One region of the Promicromonospora sp. Marseille-Q5078 genome, then DNA from elsewhere that is predicted to be linked to it. Evidence: riboswitches for the same ligand, from Rfam matches in the RefSeq annotation. Region 1 holds a riboswitch; each other region holds the start of a gene.
The links. Region 1 has a riboswitch for thiamine pyrophosphate ahead of thiC (phosphomethylpyrimidine synthase ThiC). Riboswitches for the same ligand answer to the same signal wherever they lie in the genome.

Region 1 (5,674 bases):
CGTCGAGGTCGACGCCGTCGACGAGCGCCTGCAGCTCGCGACGGCTCGCGCCGCAGAACGGCTGCCGGGCGCCGGCGACCCGGTCGGCCAGGTCGTCCACCACGGCGTGCAGCGCGACGGCGTAGTCGGCCGCCGTGTCGCCCCGCAGCAGCGCGCCGGGCGACGTCCCGTGGACGGGCAGGGGTGTGGGCATCGTCGGGTCGCTCCTCGGAGGTAGGCAGGGCCGACCCGTTCCACTTAGGTCAGCCTGGCCTAACTTAGGTATCCCTAAAACCCAGCGCAATCGCAAGGTCCGGCATGTGGGCGGGACGCGGCGAGAGTCATCTCACACACGTCCCGCCCACGGCCGGCCGGGTCAGCGCACCGTCGGCGTCGGGAGATAGACCTCTCCCCCGGCGGCCCGGAACTCGGCCGACTTCGCCGCCATGCCGGCCGCGGCCGCCTCCGGTCCCACGCGCTCCGCCTGGGCGGCCGCGCCGCCGAACTCGTCGCGGATGTCCTGCGAGATGCGCATCGAGCAGAACTTGGGCCCGCACATCGAGCAGAAGTGGGCCGTCTTCGCCGCCTCCGCCGGCAGCGTCTCGTCGTGGTACTCCTCGGCCAGGTCCGGGTCGAGGGACAGCGCGAACTGGTCGCGCCACCGGAACTCGAACCGGGCCTTGCTCAGCGCGTCGTCACGGTCGCGCGCGCCCGGGTGCCCCTTGGCGACGTCCGCCGCGTGCGCCGCGATCTTGTACGTCACCACGCCCGTGCGCACGTCGTCGCGGTCCGGCAGGCCGAGGTGCTCCTTGGGCGTGACGTAGCAGAGCATCGCCGTGCCGTACCGCGCGATCTCCGTCGCGCCGATGGCCGAGGTGATGTGGTCGTAGCCGGGAGCGATGTCCGTGACGAGCGGCCCGAGCGTGTAGAACGGCGCCCCGTCGCACAGCTCCTGCTGGCGCTCCACGTTCTCGCGCACCAGGTGCAGCGGCACGTGCCCGGGGCCCTCGACCATCACCTGGACGTCGTGCGCCCACGCGCGCCGGGTCAGCTCCGCCAGGGTGTCGAGCTCGGCGAACTGGGCGGCATCGTTGGCGTCCGCGAGCGACCCGGGCCGCAGGCCGTCGCCGAGCGAGAACGCGACGTCGTACCGCGCGAAGATCTCGCACAGCTCGTCGAAGTGCGTGTACAGGAAGTTCTCCTCGTGGTGCGCCAGGCACCACCCGGCCAGGATCGACCCGCCCCGGCTGACGATGCCGGTGACGCGGTCGGCCGTGAGCGGCACGTAGCGCAGCAGCACGCCCGCGTGCACCGTCATGTAGTCCACGCCCTGCTCGCACTGCTCGATCACCGTGTCCCGGTACACCTCCCAGCTCAGCCGGGACGCGTCGCCGTCCACCTTCTCCAGCGCCTGGTAGATCGGCACCGTGCCGATGGGGACCGGGGAGTTGCGCAGCAGCCATTCCCGCGTGGTGTGGATGTCGTCGCCGGTGGACAGGTCCATCACCGTGTCCGCGCCCCAGCGGGTGGCCCATTCCAGCTTCTCCACCTCCTCCGCGATCGAGGAGTGCACGGCGGAGTTGCCGATGTTCGCGTTGACCTTCACCGCGAACGCCCGGCCGATGATCATCGGCTCCGACTCCGGATGGTTGACGTTGACCGGGATGATCGCGCGGCCCGCGGCGACCTCGCTGCGGACCAGCTCGACGTCGACGCCCTCGCGGAGCGCGACGAAGCGCATCTCGGCGGTGACCTCGCCCCGCCGGGCGTACGCCATCTGCGTGACGACGGCGCCCTCGCGGCCCCGGCGCGGCGGGCGCGCCTCGCCCCGCCACTCCGCCGACGCCGCACCCCGGCGCCGGGCGCCCCGGCCGTCGTCGGCGAGGTCGCGCGCCCGGCCGGCGTACGTCCCGGTGTCCCCGCGGGCCTCGATCCACGGCTCCCGCAGGGGCGCGATGCCGCGGGTGGGGTCGCCGCCCGGGCCCTGCGTCCGGTAGACGCGGACCGGCGGGTTGGGGGTGCCGTCGGGTGAGGGCGCCAGCCGGATCTCGGTGACCGGGACGCGGATCCCGTCCCGGTCGAGGTGGGCGAGCGCGCGCGACGGTGCAGTGTGCATCTGTTTCTCCAACTTCCTACGCCGGCATGACCCGGTCAGGTTCGACGGTCCGGGCCGCATCAGCCCGATCTCAGCCCTTGCGAGGGCACCCGTGGGATCGCCGGTCACGCTAGCACCGGGCCGAGGCCCGCGCACGCAAAGTCGTGACACGGGCCACAGGATCTGGGAAAGTCTTCGCCATCAGGGCGGTGGGGACCGTCCACCGCCCCCGTCCCGGGGAGGGACCCATGACAGGCATGGCGCGAAGGAGCTTGATGCGAGCGACGACGGCAGCCCTGGCAGCGGGAGCGGTGATCGCGCCGACGGCGGGCGCGGCCGGCGCGTCGCCGTCGCAGGACCAGGAGCCGACCGGCAACAAGATCACCACCACGCACTGGGACGGCGTCGCCGATCTGCGCCGCGGCACCTGGGAGAACCTGCGCCCCGGTGCCGGCGGCACGCTCGTCGTGCGCGGCTCCGGCGGGCCGACCACCGACTACACCGACCCGTTCGGCGACGGGTCCGCCGTGGCGTACGAGACGGGCACCTGGACCTCGCCGGTCGTCGAGACCGGGTACGCGCTGGACGAGTCCGTGACCTCGTGGAACGCCACCACCCCCACCGGCACGTGGGTCGAGACCGAGTTCCGGGGCCGCAAGGCCGACGGCGCGTGGACCACGTGGTTCGTCATGGGGCGCTGGGCGTCCGGGGACGACTTCGCGCCCGCCGACGGCTCCGTGGGCGACATCCACCGCACCTCCGTCGACGGGCAGAGCGACGACGACGCCGCCCTGTCCACCGACACGTTCGTCGCCCGCACAGGGCGCGAGCCCGAGGCGTTCCAGACGCGCGTCACCCTGTACCGGCCGGCCGGGTCGACGGCGACCCCGCGGCTGGCCGGCGTGACGACGATGACCAACGAGTACCTGCCCACGTCCGCCTACACGGGCACCAGCGACTTCACGCTCGGGCGCGCCGTGGAGCTCGACGTGCCCGGCTACTCGCAGCTCGTCCACATCGGCGAGTACCCGGAGTTCGGCGGCGGCGGCCAGGTGTGGTGCTCGCCGACGTCGACCACGATGATCCAGTACTCCTACGGCCGCAAGCACCAGGTGCCCGCCGCGGAGCTCGCGGACATCGTGGCGCCGAACGGCGACCCGCAGGTGGACCACGCCGCGATCGGCGCGTGGGACTACACGTACGAGGGCGCGGGCAACTGGCCGTTCAACACGGCGTACGCGCACCGGTACGGGCTCGAGTCGTTCGTCACGCGGCTGCGGTCGCTGGCCGAGGCGGAGCGGTTCGTCGCGGCGGGCATCCCGCTGGTCGTGTCGATCAGGTTCGCCGAGGAGGAGATGCCCGAGGCCGGGTACGGCACCAACGGCCACCTCGTGACCATCGTGGGCTTCACCGCCGACGGCGACCCGGTCATCAACGACCCCAACAAGGCCACTGACGCCGACGTGCGGAACGTCTACACGCGCGAGAACTTCGAGCGCGTCTGGCAGACCTCCACCGACGGCCTGACGTACGTCATCCACCCGCACCAGGTGACGCTGCCCCGGAACGTCCCGGGCGCCACGCCCAACTGGTGACCCCTCGCCGGTCGGGCCCGTCGAGACCGAGCTGCCGAGGTAGTTCACAGCCTGCCGAGGTAGTCCAGATCCCCGCGAGGTAGTCCAGATCTCGCCGAGGTAGTGGTCCAGTCCACTACCTCGGCGAGATCCGGACTACCTCGCGGGTCTCGACAGGCTCGACCGACGGCTCGGCGTCAGTGCGAACGCACCGGACCGACGGGGTCGGAGACGAACGTCGCCGACGTGTACCCGCGGGCGGAGACGGTCACCTCGGCCGAGATGTCGGCGCCCCGGTCGCGGCCGGTGAGGTGGTAGCGCCTGCCGTCCGCGCCGCGCACGGGCTCGCCGTCGCGCAGCCACTGCACCTCGACGCGGAGGTGCCGCGAGTCCGGCAGGTACTCCCCCGGGTCGACGGTGAGCGTGCGGCCGATCTTCGCCTTCCCCTCGATGCTCGGCCCCTCGACGTCGGTGACCACCGGGTCGTGCAGGACGACGTCGGCGGCGCGGGTGAACACCTGCCGGTGCGCGTACCAGAGCTGGTAGTACGCGTCGTCGCCCCGGACGTCCGTCCGGTCGTCGGGTGCCGACCCGTCGAACGAGACCGCCCGGTAGTAGTCGGTCGACACGTCATCGTCGGACACCACGTAGCTCTGGTCGGTGCCGATCGTGTACTCGATGGGCGTGACGGCCTGCGGGGCGATGCCCGGGTAGGGCTGGTACGCCGCGGCCTCCGGGTACGCGCGGCCGTAGATCGCGGCCGCCTCGTCCCCGCTCACCGTGACGGTCTGCCCGGTGCTGGGCACGACGACGGGCCGGTCGGCCGGGTTGTGGATCCAGGCCAGCGAACCGGCCCACCACACGCCGAGCCACTCGCCCTGCACCTGCGCCACGACGAGCTTGTGGCCCGAGGTCACGCGCGCGCTGACGTCGCTGGCGTGCGTGGTGCCGTCCGCGCCGTCGGGCTTCCAGCCCGGGTCGCGGGCGTAGGGCGCGTCCAGCGACGGCTGCTGGTAGGCGAGCGCGAAGTTGGTGCCGGCGCCCGCGACGCAGTCGCCCGAGCCGGGTGACGCCTGCTCGCAGCCCGTCACGGGGTTGGCGTTGTCGTCGTATCCCGCGACGACCTCGACGACGTCGCCGGGCGCGACGTCCGTCGTCGGGTCCAGACCGTTGCCGATCGGCGCGCCCAGGAGCTCGAAGTAGTGCTCCCAGTCCCAGTACGGGCCCGGGTCCCAGTGCACGCTCTTCGTGTACCCGGGCAGGATGCCGGGGACCTGGTCGTGCCCGATGACGTGGGCGCGGTCGAGCGGCACGTCGTACGTCGCCGCGAGGTAGCGCACCAGCTCGGCCGACGACTGGTACATCGACTCGGTGAACCAGCCCGACGTCCCGGCCCAGCCCTCGTGCTCCAGCCCGATCGAGTGCATGTTCATGTACCAGTTGCCGGCGTGCCAGCCGACGTCGGCGGGCTCGAGGTGGTTGGCCACGTGCCCGTCCGACGAGCGCAGCGTGTAGTTCCACGCCAGGTACGTGGGGTCGGTGACCAGGCGCACGCTCGGCTCGTAGGCCGTCTCGGTGTCGTGGATGACGATGTAGTCGATCGACGGGCCGCCCTCGCCGGTGCGGTCGGCCTGGTCGTGGTTGCCGTAGCTGCCGGTGTCGTCCGGCAGGTCGGGGCTCTCCTTCGCGTAGGGCGCGGGCAGCCACTCGCAGCCGAGGCCGGGCGGGCAGTCTGCCGCCGGGTCGCCCGCGGCCTTCGTGGTCGCCCTGGGCAGGGCGGCGTCCGGCCGCGCCGCCAGGGTGACGCCGCCGTCGTCGGTGGTGCGCGCCTCGCCCGTGCGCAGGGTGGCGAACACTCGGTCGGCGAACGTCGGCGCGTCGCTCATCCGGGCGACGGCGGTGCCCCAGGTCGCGAGGCCCCCGCCGGCCGGCTGACCCGCCGCCTCCTGGTAGGAGGCGAGGAGCGCGGCGGCGCCGCAGGTGTTGGCCGCCGCGTCGGACCGCAGCTCCGCGGCCGGCAGCCCAG
Region 2 (5,674 bases), 1.2 Mb from region 1:
AGCCGCTCGAGGTCGGCGCGCGCGCCGGGGATGCTCTCGCGCACGCGGGCGAGCTCCTTGTCCACGCGGGCGACGACGTCGGGCGTCGCGCGGACGGTCTGCCGCAGGCTCGCGAGGCCCGAGTCGAGCTCGTCCAGCGAGGCGCCGGCCGAGCGGCACAGGTCGACGATGCGCGCCGACCACTCGTGCCGCTGCTGGTCGGTGTCCGGGACGTGGTCGTGCAGGAGCTGGTTGAGGTGGAACGCCTCGCCGAGCCGCTCGCGCGCCCGCCGCAGCGTCGGCGCGAGGTCGCGCGTCTCGCGCTCGCCGAGCTCCGCCACGGCGAAGGCGAGCTCGTCCTCGGCGAGCCGCGCGCGCTCGTCGGCGCGCACGAGCGCGGAGCCGGCCTCGACGCCCATGCGCTCGAGCTCCGCCTCGCGGTCCCGCGCCCGCGTGCCCGCGGCACGCCGGCGGCGGACCGCCCAGACGGCCACGGCCGTCACCAGCACGACCACCACGACGACGCCCGTGACGATCCCGACGATCTGCCCCGCATCCATGGTGGGCATCGTAGGCGGCGCCGCCGCCGTCCGGGGACGCGACGGCGGCGCGGCCGGGCGCGAGGCCGGACCGCGCCGCCGCGGTGCTCCGGTGGTGTCGGTCCGGCGTCAGTCCCGCCGGCGCGCGACGCGCAGCGTCACGAGCACGGCCGCGCCCGCGAGCACGACGACGCCGCCGGCGATGCCGAGCACGACGGCGAGCTCGGACGCCCCGCCGTCGCTCGCCCCGTCGCTCGACCCGGCGCTCGTTCCCGTGCTGGTCCCGGCGCCGGTGCTCGCGCCCGTCCCGCCGTCCGCCGCGGCGGACGCGCCGCAGGGCGTCGCGCCGCCGGTGGGCGGGGCGCTCGTCGCGGCGCCCTCGGGCGGGTCGTAGGTGAACGTGAACTCGCCGCTGGTCGGGTGGCCGTCGGCGGACACGATGCGCCAGTCGACGGTGTACTCGCCCGCCGCGCCCATGCTCACCGGCACGGACACCGTGCGGTCCTGCGAGGTGGGGCATCCCGTCGCACGGTCGGTGCCGTCCGGGTCCGTCACGGTGACGACCGTGCTGGAGCCGTCGGCCGACAGGTTGAGCACCACGTCGTCGAACGTGACGTCCACCGTCTCCGGCGCCTTCGTGACGGTCGAGCCCGTCGCGGGCGCCGTGCCGACGACGACGTTGTGCGCGCTCGCCGGTGCCGCCGCGCCGACGGCGCCGACCAGGGCGAGGCCGAGCGTGCCCACCGCGGCGAGGGCCGCGACGGCCGACCTCCGAGCCCCCGACCGTCGAGCCGCCCACCGCCGAGCGAGGGCCGGCCGGGCCCTCACCGCTGCTCCGTCCGGGCGCGCGTGCGGACGAGGGCCGCGACGCCCGTCGCCGCGCCCACCAGGCCGAGCCCGAGGCCGGCCGCCCCGAGCGCGAGGGGCAGGGTGCTGTCGGAGTCGCCGCCGGCGCTCCCGTCGTCGCCCGCGGCCTGCGCAGCGCCGGACGCCGTGCCGGACGTCGTGCCGTGCGCGTCGTCGCCCGCGGCCGGGACGACCTGCAGCACGGGCGCGGGGTGCTCGGGCTCCGCGTCGCCGGTGGTCTCGTCGTCCCACGCGACGACCTCGCCGTCGGAGTAGGTCTGCGTCGCCGGGAGGGAGATGGCGTCGACCCCGTCGGGCACGGCGCCCGCGGACACCGTGAAGCGGAGGAACTCCCCGGGGGCGATGGCGGCGTCGGGGCCGTCGGCGGTCCACTCGACGCTCGCGGGAGCCTCGGTGACCTTCGTGCCGTGCACCTCGACGGGCTCGTCGAGCGGGGCCTGGGTGACCTTCGCGGTCCAGCCGGGCACGGGCTCGACGGACACGCTGGTGAACGGGGAGTCCTGCGGGAGGTCGACCTTCACGGCGGTGGTGGACGCGTCGGCGGACTCGTTGGGGACCTTGAAGGTCAGGGTGGCGTATGCGCCGGCCTCTGCCGAGTCCGGTGTCACGGTGACGTGCGCGGACGCGGCGCCCGCGCCCAGCACGAGGGCGGGCACGGCGAGGGCCGCGGCCCCCGCGAGGCGGCGCGCGCGGGGGAGGGAGGAACGGGTGGTCGTGGGCATGGGTGTCTGCTCCGTGGGTCTGACGGTCGGGGACGACGAGGGGCCCGCCCCCGTCCGACGTCGGACCGGGGCAGGTTCAGGCGGCGCGCACGAGGGCGGCCTGGAGCAGCGGGGGCCCGCGCACCGGCGGGCGTCGGACGGCGTCCCCGGGCCGGGGACGCCAGGTGCGGCCGGTGACGACGGCGGCCCGGCGGGGCACCGGCAGCGCGGGCGGGCCCTGCACGAGCACCGCCACGTGCCGCAGGTGGGTCAGGACGTTCTGTGCCGCCCGGTCGCCCGCCGCGAGCAGCAGGGCCGTGACGAGGACGGCCGCGGCGTGCGCGGCGAGCATCCAGGTCGCTGCACCGCCCCCGTCCGCGTGGTGCAGGTGCGCGGCCGTGCCGGTCGCGGGCGGCAGGGAGCCGGGCCCCAGGTCGTGCCCGGCGTGGCCCGCGTGGCCCGCGAGTCCCACGGCACCGGTCCCGGCCGGACCGGCCGTCCGGGTCGTGCCGAGGAGCTCCAGGGCGGAGTGCTGCACCAGCTGCAGCGCGACCATGGCGGGCAGCAGGCGGCGGAGGGTGAGCCGGCGGCGTGCGGTCCACACCGCGAGCGGGGCGGTGAGGGCCATGACGACGAGCCAGGCGAGGGGTGCCCCGGGGAGCGTGCCGCCGGCCAGGAGGTGGGCGGCGGCCGCGATGCTGAGCGTCGTACCGGCGACGAGGAGCTCGCGCGCACGACGGAGGACCACGGGCACCGGGTCACCCTATCGCGCGCCCTCCGGCGGCCCCCTCCCGCCCGCGTCCCCGTTCCCGTCCCGCCGCCGCCCCCGTCGCGACGCGCGCGCCGGACCCGCCCGGCGTCGTCGTCCGCGCTGGGCTAGCGTGGCGCGACGACACGGGGTGCGACCCGACGTCGCCGGCCACGGTCGGCGTCGGGCCGCTGAGATCACACCCGTCGAACCTGATCTAGCTCGCACTAGCGAAGGGATGTCGACATGAGTGCGCGCGCACCTCACGACAGCTCCGCCGGCAGCGCCGGCACCTCTGCCCGCTCCTCTGCCCGCTCCTCGTGGTCGGCCGCCGTCCCCAGCCGGCCCCGCGTGCTCGCGGTCGCGGGCTCCGACCCGTCCGGCGGTGCCGGGATCCAGGCCGACCTGAAGTCGGTCGCCGCGGCCGGCGGGTACGGGATGGCCGCGCTCACCGCGCTCACGGCGCAGAACACGCACGGTGTGCGGGACGTGCACGTGCCGCCGCCCGCGTTCCTCGCCGCCCAGCTCGACGCGGTGGCCGACGACGTGGCGATCGACGCGGTGAAGATCGGCATGCTCGCCTCGGCGCCCGTCGCCGAGGCGGTGGGCGCCTGGCTCGACGGCCTGCCGCGGGGGGCGACCACCGTGCGGCCGGCGGTCGTGCTGGACCCGGTGATGGTGGCCACCAGCGGCGACCGGCTCCTCGACCCGGCGGCGGAGCGCGCCGTGCGGGACATGCTCGGGCAGGTCGACGTCGTGACCCCGAACCTGCCCGAGCTCGCCGTCCTGGCCGGGGAGCCGGTCGCCCCCGGCTGGCCGGCCGCCCTCGAGCAGGCGCGCCGCCTCGCCGCCCGGCACGGGGTGCTCGTCGTGGCCAAGGGCGGGCACCTCGCGGGCGGGGGCGCCCCGGACGCGCTCGTCGGCCCGGACGGGGTGCTCGTCGAGCTCGCCGGGGAGCGCGTGCCCACCCGCGCGACGCACGGCACCGGCTGCTCGCTGTCCAGCGGGCTCGCGGCGCGGTTCGTCCGGACCGGCGACTGGGCCGAGGCGCTGCGCGGCACGAAGGCGTGGCTGACGGCGGCCATCCGGGCGGGGGAGGCGCTCGCGGTGGGCGGCGGGCACGGCCCGGTGGACCACCTGGCGGGCAGTACGCCGCCGGGCGCGTCGCGGCCGGCGGGGCCCACGCCCGGGGACGACCGCGCGGGCGACGAGCTCGTCGCCCGGTGGTGGGACGACGTGGCGGGCGTGCGCGGCGCGATCGACGACCTGTCGTTCGTGCGCGCGCTCGGCGACGGCTCGCTGGGTGCCGGGCACTTCCGCGCCTACCTGGAGCAGGACGCGATCTACCTGCGCGAGTACGCGCGCTGCCTCGCCCGCGCCAGCGAGCTCGCGCCGACCCGGGCGGAGCAGGCGTTCTGGGCGGGCGGCGCGCACGGCGCGCTCGTGACCGAGCTGGACCTGCACACGCGGTGGCTGGGCGGGGAGCCGCAGGACGTGCCCGCCAGCCCGACGACCGCGGCCTACCTGGAGCACCTGCGTGCGGCCGGCGACGACTACGCGACGCTGGTGGCCGCCGTCCTGCCCTGCTACTGGATCTATCAGGACGTGGGGGAGCGCCTCGCCGCCCGGGACCACGCGGACCACCCGTACTCGGCGTGGCTGGGCACGTACGCGGACGACGCCTTCGCGCAGGCCACGGCGCAGGCCGTCGCGATCCTGCGCCGGGTCGCCGGGGCCGCCCCGCCGACCACGCGGGCCCGGATGGCGCGGGCGTTCCAGGAGGCCTGCGAGCACGAGCTGGCGTTCTTCGACCAGACCGGCGCCGCGGACGACGCCCCGGGGCGCCGCGGCGCGGGGGCCGTCGTCGGCTGAGCCCGGGCCGTTCCGGCGGGATGCCGCGGCGCCCCGCCGGGGGTAAGCGGTGTCCCGCCGACGCGACGTGCCGGGTGACCGGGGCAAGGATGTCGGGGGCGAGTGACAGAATAGGTGTGATGCCCGACACGACGCGCACTTCGCGCAGCAGCAGCCGAGGCGCCAGCAGCGCCGATCCCTCCGACAGTCCCAGGAGGAGCTCCGCCTCCTCCGCACCGCGCCGCCCCGCCGCGACCGGCACCCCGCCGGGCCGGTCCTCCGGGCCGCCCGGCCCGCCCGCGCCCGCGGGGTCCGAGCTCTCCACGCTCGCCTCCGTGCGCCGGCTGTACCCCTACGTCAAGCCGGCGGTGCCGCGGCTCGTGGGCGGCCTGTTCTCCGCGCTGGGCGCCAGCCTCGCCGCGCTCGCGATCCCGCGCGTCCTGCAGGCCTTGGTGGAGGGGCCGCTCGCGGACGGCGCTGCGGCCCACGACCTGGGCGCTCTCGTGGTGCCGCTGGTCGCGGTCCTCCTGCTGGGCGTCGCCGAGGCCGGCCTCGTCCTGCTGCGCCGCAACCTCGTGATGTACCCGGGCACGCGGATCGAGGCAGTGATGCGGATGGCGCTGTTCCGCCACCTGCAGGACCTGCCCGTCGCGTTCCACGACCGGTGGCCGGGCGGCCAGCTCCTCAGCCGCGTCATGGGCGACCTCGGGCTGCTGCGCCGCTGGCTGGTGTTCGGCCTGCTGCAGCTCGTCGTGAGCGTCGTGACGATCGTGGTCGGCGTCGCGATCCTGCTCAGCACCGCGGGCTGGCTCGGCCTCGTGTACCTCGCCGGTGCCATCCCCGTGACGGTGATCGCCTTCCGCTTCTCGCGCCGCTACCGCGTGATCGCACGCCTCTCGCAGGACCAGTCGGGCGACCTCGCCACCACCGTCGAGGAGTCCGTGCACGGGATCCGCGTGCTCAAGGCGTTCGGCCGGGGGCGCGACGCC
Region 3 (5,674 bases), 3.0 Mb from region 1:
GCGGGGCTCGTGGTTCCACGAGCTCGACACCGAGAACGTGCCGTCGGGGCGCACGTGGGTCGGCAAGCCCGACGTCTACCACGCAGCCCAGGCCGTCATCCTGCCCGACCTGCCTCTGACGGGCTCGTTCGCGGCGTCCGCCCAGGCGGCCGGGCGGCTGCTCCAGGGTGCGCGGCTCGCCGCTCCGCTGGAGGACGGCGGCCGATGAGGATCTCGGCGAAGGCGGACTACGCCGTCCGGGCGGCCGCCGAGCTCGCGGCCTCCGCCGACGGCGGCCCCGTTCCCGCCGAGGCGCTCGCCCGCGCGCAGGACGTGCCGCACCGGTTCCTCGAGGCGATCCTCAGCGACCTCCGGCGCGAGGGGATCGTCGCGAGCCGGCGCGGTGCGGGCGGCGGGTACGTCCTGGCCCGCCCGGCCGGCCAGGTCACCGTCGCGGACGTGGTGCGCGCCGTGGACGGGCCGCTGATGTTCGTCCGCGACGCCCGGCCGTCCGACCTCGAGTACACGGGCGCGGCTGCCTCGCTGCTGCACGTGTGGGTCGCCCTGCGCGTGAACGTGCGCCAGGTCCTCGAGCAGGTGACCCTCGCGGACCTGGCCGCCGGGAAGCTCCCGGACGTGGTGCGCCAGCTGACCGACGACGAGTCCGCCTGGCTCAACCCGTGACGACCGCGGGCGCTTCCCGCGCCTGACGGGGCGCGCACGAGGACGTGCGCCGCCCCGCGACCGGACGTCGCGGAATCTCATCATGCGGTCGTCCCCTCGATACCGTTGAATCCGATAGGGCCGATCGGGTAACCTGACATCTGTCGCGGCGGAACCGCTGCCGCGCCGACACGGAGGGAACACTCGTGCGGACTCTCGTCCTGCTGGCCCTCGTGGGCCTCGGTGCGCAGCTCGTCGATGGCAGCCTCGGCATGGCCTACGGCGTCACGTCCACCACCTTGCTGCTCGCGATCGGTACCAACCCCGCGGCCGCGTCCGCGACCGTCCACCTCGCCGAGGTCGGCACGACGCTCGCCTCGGGCGCGTCCCACTGGCGGTTCGGCAACGTGGACTGGAAGGTCGTCCTCAAGATCGGGATCCCGGGGGCCGTCGGCGCGTTCGCGGGCGCGACGTTCCTGTCCTGGCTCTCGACCGAGATCGCCAAGCCGCTGATGTCTCTGCTGCTCCTCGGGCTCGGCCTGTACGTGCTGCTGCGGTTCACGCTGCGCGGCCTGCGCACGGACCGCCTGGGTCAGCCGCTGCGCAAGCGGTTCCTCACGCCGCTGGGCCTGGTCGCCGGCTTCATGGACGCCACGGGCGGCGGCGGCTGGGGCCCGGTGGGCACGCCCGCCATCCTCGCGAGCGGCCGCATGGAGCCCCGCAAGGTGATCGGCTCGATCGACACCAGCGAGTTCTTCGTGGCGGTCGCCGCGAGCCTCGGGTTCCTCTTCGGCCTCGGCACCGCCGGCATCAACCCGACCTGGGCGCTCGCCCTGCTGATCGGTGGCCTCATCGCGGCGCCGATCGCCGCCTGGCTCGTGCGCCTCGTGCCCCCGCGCGTCCTCGGCTCCGCCGTCGGCGGCATCATCGTGCTCACCAACGTGCGCACCCTGCTGAGCCTCGACTCGTTCCCGGTCAGCGCCGGCGTGCGCGGCCTCGTCCTCGGGGTCATCGCGCTCGGCTGGGCTGCCGCCGTCGTCTACTCGTTCCGCGAGCACCGCAAGGCCGTCGCGGCCGAGAAGGCCGAGCCCGTCGCCGTGGAGGCGCCCGCGGCGACGCCCGCCGTCTGACATCTCGGCCCGGCCGCACGACGTCCGCGGGATTCCACCCGCGGACGTCGTGCTGTGGGGTGGCGTTGTCGCGACCTCCCGGTACCGTGAAGAGGCCAGGTGAGTTGCACGCCGGACCCAGCTGCACCGCACTGGGAGGTGGCCCATGTCGATGCCCAGCACGCACAGCGACCCTCCGCGTCGCGAGATCGTCGCGCTCGCGGAGCTGCTCGGCGCCGGGAGCCAGCTGCTCGTCGGCCAGTACCGCGTCGACGTCGCCACGGGGGCGTGGTGGTGGTCGGACGAGGTCTACCGCATCTTCGGGCGCGAGCCCGGGGCGATCGAGCCGGGGCCGGACGTGCTCCGCGCGCACATGCACCCGGACGACCGGGAGCGGCTCTCGCGCACGGCGACGATCGCGCTCGGGACCGGTAGACCGTTCGCCGGCGGGCACCGCGTCGTGGACGACCACGGCCGCACGCACACCGTGGTCGTGACGGGACAGGCGCGCCACGGCGCCGCCGGCTCGACGACCCACCTCGTGGGGTACGTCATCGACGCGAGCCCCGTGGTGCGCGACGCGCTGGACCGGGAGGCGCACCGCGCCGTGTCGCGCGCCTTCGTCGCCGCGGCCTCGGCGGAGCAGGCCAAGGGCGCGATCATGGCCGTCTGCGGTGTGGACGAGTCAGTGGCCACCGAGGTGCTGACGGACGCCGGGGCGCAGGTGGGCGTGTCCGCGCAGTCCGCGGGCGAGCAGGTGATGAAGGCGCTCGCGCGACCCGTCGGGGAGCGCGGCGCCGTCACGGCTGCGGAGGTGGTCCGGGCGGCGCCGCCCGCGCAGGACGCCGCGGACCGGCTCAGCCGCGCGCTCGGCGGGGTGCACCCCGTGGACCGCCCGCACGGTCACGACGCGCAGCTGGCGCGCCGGCGCCCCCGCGCCAGCCACTGACGCGGGGGCTTCCAGGGTCGGCCCCGGTTCGGGCTCGGGTCAGTGGCCGTGGCCGAAGCGCGCGGCGGCGCGGACCGCGCCCCGGCGTGCGACCCGCTTCGCGAGCACCGCGACCCCGCCCGAGACAGCGGCGAACGTCACGGCCTGGATGATCGAGATCTCGTCGTCGTCCACGTTGGTCGGGGCCGCGCTCCCGGTGGTCCTCTCCCAGACCACCCCGATGAGCTTCTGCGCGACCCATCCGGCGGCGACCGTCAGCACCACCGTGCCGACCTTCACCGCGAGCGGCGTCTCGGTGTCCGTCACGTGCTCTCCCTCGGTTCGTTCCCCGGGTCGCCGGGGTCGTGCGTCGTGCGTCCGCGGACGTCGGTGCACGTCAGGCACGTCACACCCCGCCGACGCGGACGGGACCACGGTAGCGCGGCGCCGGTGTGTAGGCTCGTGGTGATACGACAGGGGAGCGCCACCGGCGCTGAGAGTGCGGAACGCCGCAGACCCTCGAACCTGACCCGGTTAGCACCGGTGGAGGAAGTCGGGATTCTCGATCCCTGCGGACGGCCGCACCACGACGGTGCCGGGTGCCCGCAGGACCCCCTTCTCGATGCCTGAGGAGGACACATGACGCACAGGACCAGGCGGACGGCGGCCGGCGCCGCCGTCGTCGCCCTGCTGCCGCTGCTGGCGGCGTGCGGCGGCGGCGGGACGTCGTCGGACGGCGCGGGCGGCGAGAGCTCGAGCACCGTGACGCTCGTGACCCACGACTCGTTCGCCGTCTCCGACGACGTGCTGGCCGCGTTCGAGAAGGAGTCCGGCCTCACCGTGAAGCAGGTGGCCCCCGGCGACGCCGGCACGCTGGTGAACCAGCTGGTGCTGACGAAGGACGCGCCGCTGGGCGACGTCGTCTACGGGGTGGACAACACGTTCGCCTCGCGCGCCGTCGAGGCGGGCGTCTTCGACGCGTACCAGCCGGCGGACCTCGACCCGAAGGTCGCGGCGTACGCGCCCGACGACCTCGCCGGGACGCTGACGCCGATCGACGTGGGCGACGTGTGCCTCAACCTCGACGACGGCTGGTTCGAGAAGAACGGCGTGACGCCGCCGACCACGCTCGAGGACCTCACGAAGCCCGAGTACGCCGACCTCACGGTGGTCACCAACCCCGCCACGTCGTCGCCGGGGCTCGCGTTCCTGCTCGCGACCATCGGCGCGTTCGGTACGGACGGGTGGCAGGACTACTGGACCGACCTGCGGGACAACGGCGTCAAGGTGGCGGAGAGCTGGGAGGACGCCTACTACGTGGACTTCTCCGGGGCCGGCGAGGGCGGGCAGCGCCCGATCGCGCTGTCGTACGCCACGTCGCCCGCGTTCACGGTGAGCAAGGACGGGAAGTCCTCGACCACGAGCGCGATGCTCGACACGTGCTTCCGGCAGGTCGAGTACGCGGGCGTGCTCGCGGGCGCCGCGAACCCGGAGGGCGCGAAGCAGCTCGTCGACTTCCTCACGACCGGCGAGTTCCAGGCCGACGTCCCCGGCCAGATGTACATGTACCCGGCCGACCCGGGGGTCGAGCTCCCGGCCGACTGGACGAAGTTCGCGCCCCTGGCCGACGAGCCGTTCGAGGTGGCGCCCGCCGACGTGGCGGCGCACCGCGACGAGTGGATCGAGCAGTGGACGGCGACGGTCGTCGACTGACGCGCACCGTGACCCGAGCAACGGCACGCGCCACCCCGCACCCGGTGTCCCGGCCCGCCTCCCGGGCGGCCCGGTGGCGCACCGACCGCTGGGGCGCGTGGCTCGGCTGGGGCGCCGCCGTCGTGCTCCCGCTGGGGTTCCTCGCGGTCTTCTTCGCCTGGCCGGTGGCGTCGCTCGTCCTGCAGGGGTTCTTCACCGAGACCCCGACGGGGCGGGAGCTCGACCTCTCCGGGTTCGCGGAGGTGCTGTCGCAGGGCCGCACGTGGCGGATCGTCGGCCAGACGCTCGCGCAGGCGGTCACCGGCACGCTGCTGTCCGTGCTGCTCGGGCTGCCGGGGGCGTACGTGCTGTACCGGTGCCGGTTCCCCGGGCGCACGCTGGTGCGGGGGCTGGTGACCGTGCCGTTCGTGCTGCCGAGCGTCGTCGTGGGCGTCGCGTTCCGCGCGCTGTTCGCGCCCGGCGGCATGCTCGGCTGGGCCGGTCTGGAGGAGAGCTTCGCGGGCATCGTGCTGGCGCTCGTGTTCTTCAACTACGCGGTGGTGGTGCGCACGGTCGGGGGCATGTGGGAGCGCCTCGACCCGCGCGCCGAGCAGGCGGCCCGGGCCCTCGGCGCGACACCGTGGCGGGCGTTCCGCACGGTGACCCTGCCCGCGCTCGGCCCGGCGATCGCGTCGGCCGCCGCCGTGGTGTTCCTGTTCTGCGCGACGGCGTTCGGCGTCGTGCTGGTGCTCGGCGGGCTGCGCTACGGCACGATCGAGACGGAGATCTGGACGCGCACCACGCAGTTCCTCGACCTGCGCTCGGCCGCGGTGCTGTCCGTGCTGCAGCTCGTCGTGGTCGGCGGGGCGCTGGTGGTCAGCTCCCGCGCCCGGACGCGGCGCGAGCGCGCGCTGCACCTGACGAGCGACCGGGTGTCGGCGCACCGGCTGCGGCTGCGCGCCGGGGCGGACCTCGTGCCCGCGCTCGTCACCCTCGTCGTGGTGGCCGGGCTGCTGGTGCTGCCGATGGCGGGGCTGGTCACCCGCTCCTTGCGCACGGCCGACGGCGCCTGGGGGCTCGCCAACTACGCCGCGCTCGGCAGCACCGGCGGGCGCAACGCCCTGACCGTCACGGTGTGGGAGGCGCTCGGCAACTCGCTGCGCACGGCGGCGTGGGCGGCGACGATCGCCGTCGTCGTGGGCGGCCTCGTGGCCCTCGTCGTCTCGCGGCGGCCGCGCCGGCCGGGGACGCGGCGCGCCGTCGGCGTGCTCGACGCCGCGTTCATGCTGCCGCTCGGCGTCTC
Region 4 (5,674 bases), 150 kb from region 1:
GGGCCGGGTCGACGAACGGCGCGCCCGCGGCGTACACCGACGACGGCCCGCCCGACAGGATGATCGCCGCCGGGTCCTTGGCCAGCATCTGCTCCACGGTGGCCGTGTGCGGCACGATCTCGGAGTAGACGCTCGCCTCGCGCACGCGGCGCGCGATGAGCTGGGCGTACTGGGCGCCGAAGTCGACGACCAGGACAGGGCGGAGGGAGTCGGTGGCGGGAGACGTCACCGGGTCATCCTAGCCGCGCGCCACCGGCCATTCTGCCCCGTCACCGCGTCGGGTAGGTCACCTCGACGCGCCGGTTCAGCGCCCGCCCGGCGGGGTTGTCCTCGCCGGACACCTCGTTCTCGGCGACCGGGTCGGCCTCGCCGTGACCCTCGACCTTCAGCGTCAGGTCCGGTCGCTCCCCGCCGAGCACGTCCGCGACCGCGGCCGCCCGCTGCCTCGACAGCCGGCGGTTGAACGCGTCCGAGCCGACGGAGTCGGTGTACCCGTCGACGTGCACGGTCGCGTCCTGCGGCACGTCGGCCGCGAGCGCCGCGACGGCCTCCTCCGCCGCGGGCGTCAGCGCGGCCTCGCCGAACTCGAACAGCAGGTCGGAGGTGAGCGTGACCACCGTGTCGTCCTTCTCCTCGCGCTGCCGCTCGAGCACGACCGTGGAGTCCTCCGGGCGCAGCGGGAACGTCCCGTCGGCGGCGCGGAGGTCGAACGTCGCGTCGGCCGCCATCGCGGCGGTCACGTCCGCCCCCTCGACCCTGGCCTGTTCCTCGCCGAGGGCCTCCTGGGCCTCCCGCACCCGCTCCGGGTCGGCGGTCACCCCGGGCGCCGTGCCGCCGAGCCCCACCACGAGGCCCGCCGCCAGCGCGACGGCGGCCGCGGCGCGGGCGGTCACTCGGCGCCGCCGTCGGCGTAGGTCACCGTCGCGCCGGTGAACAGCGGCAGCCCCTCCCCGGGGAGGACGTCGACCGACGCGGGCTCGCCCTCCGGGGCGGGCAGCACGGCGGAGACCTCGATCGTGCCGTGGTTGGGGAACGTGAAGGTGATGTTCTCGAGCGGGGACACGAGCATCGACGCCCGGCACCGCTGCTGCGCGAGGCTCGCCTTCACCGGCTCGTCGGTGTCCTCCTGCCACGCGCCCTCGGTGCAGAACGGTTTGTACGCCTTGAGCCCCTCGCGATCGGTGACCGTGGTGCTGGGCTCGACGCCCAGGTCGTAGTAGCTCGCGCCGGCGTCGGCGGGCGCCTCGTCGTCGTCCCAGCGCAGCGCCCAGCGGACCGTCGTCGTCCCGCCGGCGACCTCCACCGACCGCAGGGTCACCGTGACCTCGCCGCCCCAGGCGTCCCCGCCGCCGTGCGGGGTGGCGATCGTCTGCTCGGCCATCACCTGGTCGGCCACCGTCGCCGTCCCCGGGCCTGCGGCGTCCTGCACCCCATCGGACGACCCGGTCGCCGCCCCGCCCGGGGCGTCGGCGTCGCCTCCCGTGCAGCCGGACAGGACGAGGAGCGCTCCGGCCAGCAGCAGCGCGGCGGTGCGGGGGCGTGCGGACATGGGCGTCTCCTGGGCTCGGGGCGTGGGCGCCCCGGGCGTCCGGAGCAGGGCCGGCCCACTGTGGCACACGACACCCCCGGGCGGTACCGCCCGGGATGGGGAGAACACCCCGTCCGGCTCGGCGCGGTCAGCCGAGCCGCTCCCGCAGCTCGCGCGCGGCGCGCTCCGGGTCCGGCGCCTGCGTGATCGCCCGCACGACGACGACGCGCGAGGCACCGGCGTCGAGCACCGCGCCCAGCCGCTCGGCGTCGACGCCGCCGATGGCGAACCACGGGGTGGCGGGGCGGGTCGCGGCGACCTCGCGGAGCAGGTCGAGCCCGACGGCCGACCGCCCCGGCTTGGTGGGGGTGGCCCACAGCGGGCCCACGCAGAAGTAGTCGACGTCGGGGTCGGCCTCGGCGTCGGCGGCCTGCGCGGCGGAGTGCGTCGAGCGGCCCAGCACCGGGCCGGGGCCGAGCAGCGAGCGCACGGCGGGCACGGGCAGGTCCCGCTGCCCCATGTGCACGGCGGGCGCCCCCGTCAGCCCGGCGACGTCCGCCCGGTCGTTCACGGCCCACAGCGCGCCGTGCTCGGCGGCCACGCGGGCCACGACCTCCTGCAGCTCGAGCTCGCGCGCGACGTCCAGGGTCTTGTCGCGCAGCTGGACGACGTCCACCCCGCCCGTGAGCGCCGCGTGCAGGAAGTCCTCCAGGTCGCCGCGCTCCTCGCGGGCGCCGGTGCACAGGTACAGGCGGGCGGCGGCGAGGCGGGCGCGCGCCGCCTCGGGGGCGACGGCGGCGTCGGTCGTGGTCACGCCGGCCAGCGTAACCACCGCCCGCGTTACAGTGGCCGGGCACGGGAGCCCCGCTCGGGGCTGAGAGGGCGCGAGCCGCCGACCGTCGAACCTGATCTGGGTCATGCCAGCGAAGGGAGCGCAGATGCCCACGTCCGACCGTACGGTCCGCGACACCCGCCCCGCCGACGTCGTCGTGGTCGGCGGCGGGATCGTCGGCCTCGCCGTCGCGTGGCGCGCCGCGAGCGCCGGCCTGTCGGTGACCGTGCTCGACCCGGCCCCCGGCGACGGCGCCACCCGCGCGGCCGCGGGGATGCTCGCGGCCGTCGCGGAGGCCGACTTCGGCGAGCGGGAGCTCACCCGGCTCAACCTCGCGTCCGCCGCCCGCTGGCCGGCCTTCGCCGCCGACCTCGCCGCGGCGGCGGGCCACGACGTGCCGCTGCTGCGCGCCGGCTCCCTCGCCGTCGCGTACGACGCCGACGACCTCGCCCTGCTGCGCCGCGTGCTCGCGCTGCACCGCGGGTGGGGCCTCGCCTCCGCCGAGCTCCCGGTGGCCGACGCGCGCCGCCGCGAGCCGTACCTGGGCCCGCGCCTCGCGGGGGCGGCGCTGCTGGAGGACGACCTCGCCGTCGACCCGCGCGGGGCGCACGCCGCGCTGCGCGCCGCGCTCGGCGGCTCCCTGGTCCCCCGCGCCGCCGTGCGCCTGGAGCGCGACGTCACGGGCCGGGTCGTCGCGGTGCACGACGACGCGGGGACGCGGCACCCCGCGGGCGCGGTGGTGCTCGCGACGGGCACGGGCGACCCGTCCGCGCTGCTCGCCGGCGTGCCCGGGGTGCGCGTCCCGGTGCGGCCCGTCAAGGGGATCACCCTGCGGCTGGACGCCGGCCCGGCACTCGCCCTCGCGCACGTGGTGCGGGGCACGGTGCAGGGCCGCCCGGTGTACGTCGTTCCGCGGGACCCGGGCACCGGGGCCGGCCCCGGCAGCGGGCCCGGGCACCGCGAGGTCGTCGTCGGCGCCACCAGCGAGGAGCGCCCGGACGACCGACGGGCCGAGGCCGGCGGCGTGTTCGCCCTCCTGCGCGACGCGCGCGCCCTCGTGCCCGGCCTCGACGAGGCCGCCCTCCTCGAGGTCACCCCGCGGGCCCGGCCCGCCACCCCCGACAACCTGCCGCTGGTCGGCGCCACCGCCGCCCCCGGGCTGCTGGCCGCCGTCGGGCACGGGCGCAACGGCGTGCTGCTCGCGCCGCTCACCGCGGACGCGGTCGTCGCCGCGTTGACCGGAGCGCCCGCCCCCGACCCCGCGGTGACCGCTGCCGACCCGCGGCGCTTCGCGCCCGCCCCCGCCGCCCGCCTCCCCGAAGGAGCCGCCCGATGACCGCTGCCCCCACCGCCCCCACCGCCCTCGTGAACGGCGAGGCCTACCCGCTCGACGGGCCGCACGGCGACGGCGTCGAGGGCGTCGTCGCCGCCCTCGTCCCCGCGTTCGTGGCCGACGGGTCGGTGCAGGGCATCGCCGTCGCCGTCAACGACGCCGTCGTCCCCCGCGGCCTGTGGGCCGGCACCCGGATCGCGCCCGGCGACCGGGTCGAGATCGTCACCGCCGTCCAGGGCGGCTGAGGAGGAAGCATGACCGGCACCACCACCGTCACGCACGACGACCCCCTCGTCGTCGCCGGCACCGAGGTCGGCTCACGGCTCGTCATGGGCACGGGCGGCGCGTCGAACCTCATGACGCTCGAGGACGCGCTGGTCGCGTCCGGCACCCGGCTCACCACGGTGGCGATGCGCCGCGTCGCGGTGCGGCCCGGCGGGACGGGCGTCGAGGACGGCGGCATCTGGGGCCTGCTGGAGCGGCTCGGCATCCGCGCCCTGCCCAACACGGCCGGCTGCTTCTCGGTCGAGGAGGCCGTGCTCACCGCGCAGCTCGCGCGCGAGGCGTGCGGCACCGACTGGGTCAAGCTCGAGGTGATCGCCGACGACGTGACCCTGCTGCCCGACCCGCTCGGCCTCGTCGAGGCGGCGGACCGGCTGGTGCGCGACGGGTTCGTGGTGCTGCCGTACACCAACGACGACCCGATCCTGGCCCGCCGCCTCGAGGACGTCGGGTGCGCCGCCGTCATGCCGCTCGGCGCGCCCATCGGCACCGGGCTGGGCGTGCTCAACCCGCGCAACATCGAGGCGATCGCGGCCGCCGCGCGGGTGCCGGTGATCCTCGACGCGGGCGTGGGGACGGCGTCGGACGCCGCGCTCGCGATGGAGCTCGGCTGCGACGGCGTGCTGCTCGCGACCGCCGTGACGCGCGCCGCCGACCCGGTGCGGATGGCGCACGCGATGCGGCTCGCCGTGCAGTCCGGGCGCCTCGCCGCCGGGGCCGGACGCATCCCCCGCCGCGAGGGCGCGCTGGCCAGCTCCTCCCCCGACGGCCGCCTCGACCTCGCCCTCTGACCTCGCACCCTGACCTCGCACCCTGACGAGGGCCCGGCCCCGCGAGGTAGTTCGGATCCCGCCGAGGTAGTTCGGATCCCCGCGAGGTAGTGGTCTGGACCACTACCTCGGCGAGATCTGGACTACCTCGCGGCGAGGAGCAGGGCGGGTGCGCCGCCCTCGACGGAGCGGGCGTCGACGCCGGCGGCGCGCGCGACGTCGGCCACGCGGGCCGAGCGTGCGCCGGCCGCGCAGACCAGCAGCACGGGGCGGTCGGCGGGCAGCTCGGCCCGGACCGCGGCGGCGCCGTCGGGCCCGAGGAACGCGCCGCTGGGCACGAGGCGCGACCCGGCGACGGGCAGCGCCTGCGCCTCCCAGTCCTCGCGGACGTCGACGAGCGCGACGGGTGCGTCGCCCGCGAGCAGCGCGGCCGCCTCGCGCGCGGTCACGCTGGCCGGGCCCATGCCCGCGTCGGCGGCGCCGCTCGTCGGCGCGGGCAGGCCGCAGAACGCGGCGTAGGCGGCGTCGTCCGCCAGCAGGGCGGCGACGGGCTCGCGCGTGGGGTCCGGGCGGACGGCGAGCTGACGCCACGAGAGCTCGAGGGCGTCGTACACGGCGATGCGGCCGAGCAGCGTCGTGCCGGCCCCGGTGATCAGCTTGACCGCCTCGGTGGCCATGACCGAGCCGACGGTGCCGCACAGGGCGCCGAGCACGCCGCCGGTGGCGCAGTCGGGCACGGTGCCGGGCGGCGGGGGCACGGGGAACACGTCGCGGTACGTGGCACCGCGCTCCCGGTCGCCGTCGTCGGACGGCGTGGCGAGCCGCGGCGCGCCCCAGAAGACGCTGACCTGGCCGTCGAACTGGTGGATCGCACCCCACACGACGGGCACCCCGAGCACCTCGGCCGCGTCGGAGACGAGGTAGCGCGT

Region 2: linked by a shared signal. The riboswitch ahead of ACQFYA_RS10720 (bifunctional hydroxymethylpyrimidine kinase/phosphomethylpyrimidine kinase) and the one ahead of thiC (phosphomethylpyrimidine synthase ThiC) in region 1 are both predicted to bind thiamine pyrophosphate.
Region 3: linked by a shared signal. The riboswitch ahead of ACQFYA_RS18995 (thiamine ABC transporter substrate-binding protein) and the one ahead of thiC (phosphomethylpyrimidine synthase ThiC) in region 1 are both predicted to bind thiamine pyrophosphate.
Region 4: linked by a shared signal. The riboswitch ahead of thiO (glycine oxidase ThiO) and the one ahead of thiC (phosphomethylpyrimidine synthase ThiC) in region 1 are both predicted to bind thiamine pyrophosphate.

What each region holds. Positions count from the first base shown of each region.
Region 1 is NZ_JBNPQG010000001.1:1,155,264-1,160,937, reverse strand. It holds gene ACQFYA_RS05290 (pyridoxal phosphate-dependent decarboxylase family protein) at 1-193, opposite strand, end outside; gene thiC (phosphomethylpyrimidine synthase ThiC) at 356-2,095, opposite strand; TPP riboswitch at 2,092-2,196, opposite strand; gene ACQFYA_RS05280 (C39 family peptidase) at 2,350-3,669, shown strand; gene ACQFYA_RS05275 (N-acetylmuramoyl-L-alanine amidase) at 3,846-5,674, opposite strand, start outside.
Region 2 is NZ_JBNPQG010000001.1:2,314,344-2,320,017, forward strand. It holds gene ACQFYA_RS10700 (hypothetical protein) at 1-539, opposite strand, end outside; gene ACQFYA_RS10705 (copper resistance CopC family protein) at 648-1,346, opposite strand; gene ACQFYA_RS10710 (YcnI family copper-binding membrane protein) at 1,343-2,107, opposite strand; gene ACQFYA_RS10715 (hypothetical protein) at 2,184-2,840, opposite strand; TPP riboswitch at 2,972-3,090, shown strand; gene ACQFYA_RS10720 (bifunctional hydroxymethylpyrimidine kinase/phosphomethylpyrimidine kinase) at 3,081-4,706, shown strand; gene ACQFYA_RS10725 (ABC transporter ATP-binding protein) at 4,826-5,674, shown strand, end outside.
Region 3 is NZ_JBNPQG010000001.1:4,123,384-4,129,057, reverse strand. It holds gene ACQFYA_RS19020 (AGE family epimerase/isomerase) at 1-208, shown strand, start outside; gene ACQFYA_RS19015 (RrF2 family transcriptional regulator) at 205-663, shown strand; gene ACQFYA_RS19010 (sulfite exporter TauE/SafE family protein) at 849-1,772, shown strand; gene ACQFYA_RS19005 (PAS domain-containing protein) at 1,924-2,700, shown strand; gene ACQFYA_RS19000 (DUF4235 domain-containing protein) at 2,740-3,006, opposite strand; TPP riboswitch at 3,145-3,248, shown strand; gene ACQFYA_RS18995 (thiamine ABC transporter substrate-binding protein) at 3,319-4,392, shown strand; gene ACQFYA_RS18990 (ABC transporter permease) at 4,401-5,674, shown strand, end outside.
Region 4 is NZ_JBNPQG010000001.1:1,305,134-1,310,807, reverse strand. It holds gene guaA (glutamine-hydrolyzing GMP synthase) at 1-229, opposite strand, end outside; gene ACQFYA_RS06060 (OmpA family protein) at 270-893, opposite strand; gene ACQFYA_RS06055 (hypothetical protein) at 890-1,549, opposite strand; gene thiE (thiamine phosphate synthase) at 1,677-2,351, opposite strand; TPP riboswitch at 2,374-2,477, shown strand; gene thiO (glycine oxidase ThiO) at 2,467-3,696, shown strand; gene thiS (sulfur carrier protein ThiS) at 3,693-3,938, shown strand; gene ACQFYA_RS06035 (thiazole synthase) at 3,948-4,766, shown strand; gene ACQFYA_RS06030 (ThiF family adenylyltransferase) at 4,889-5,674, opposite strand, start outside.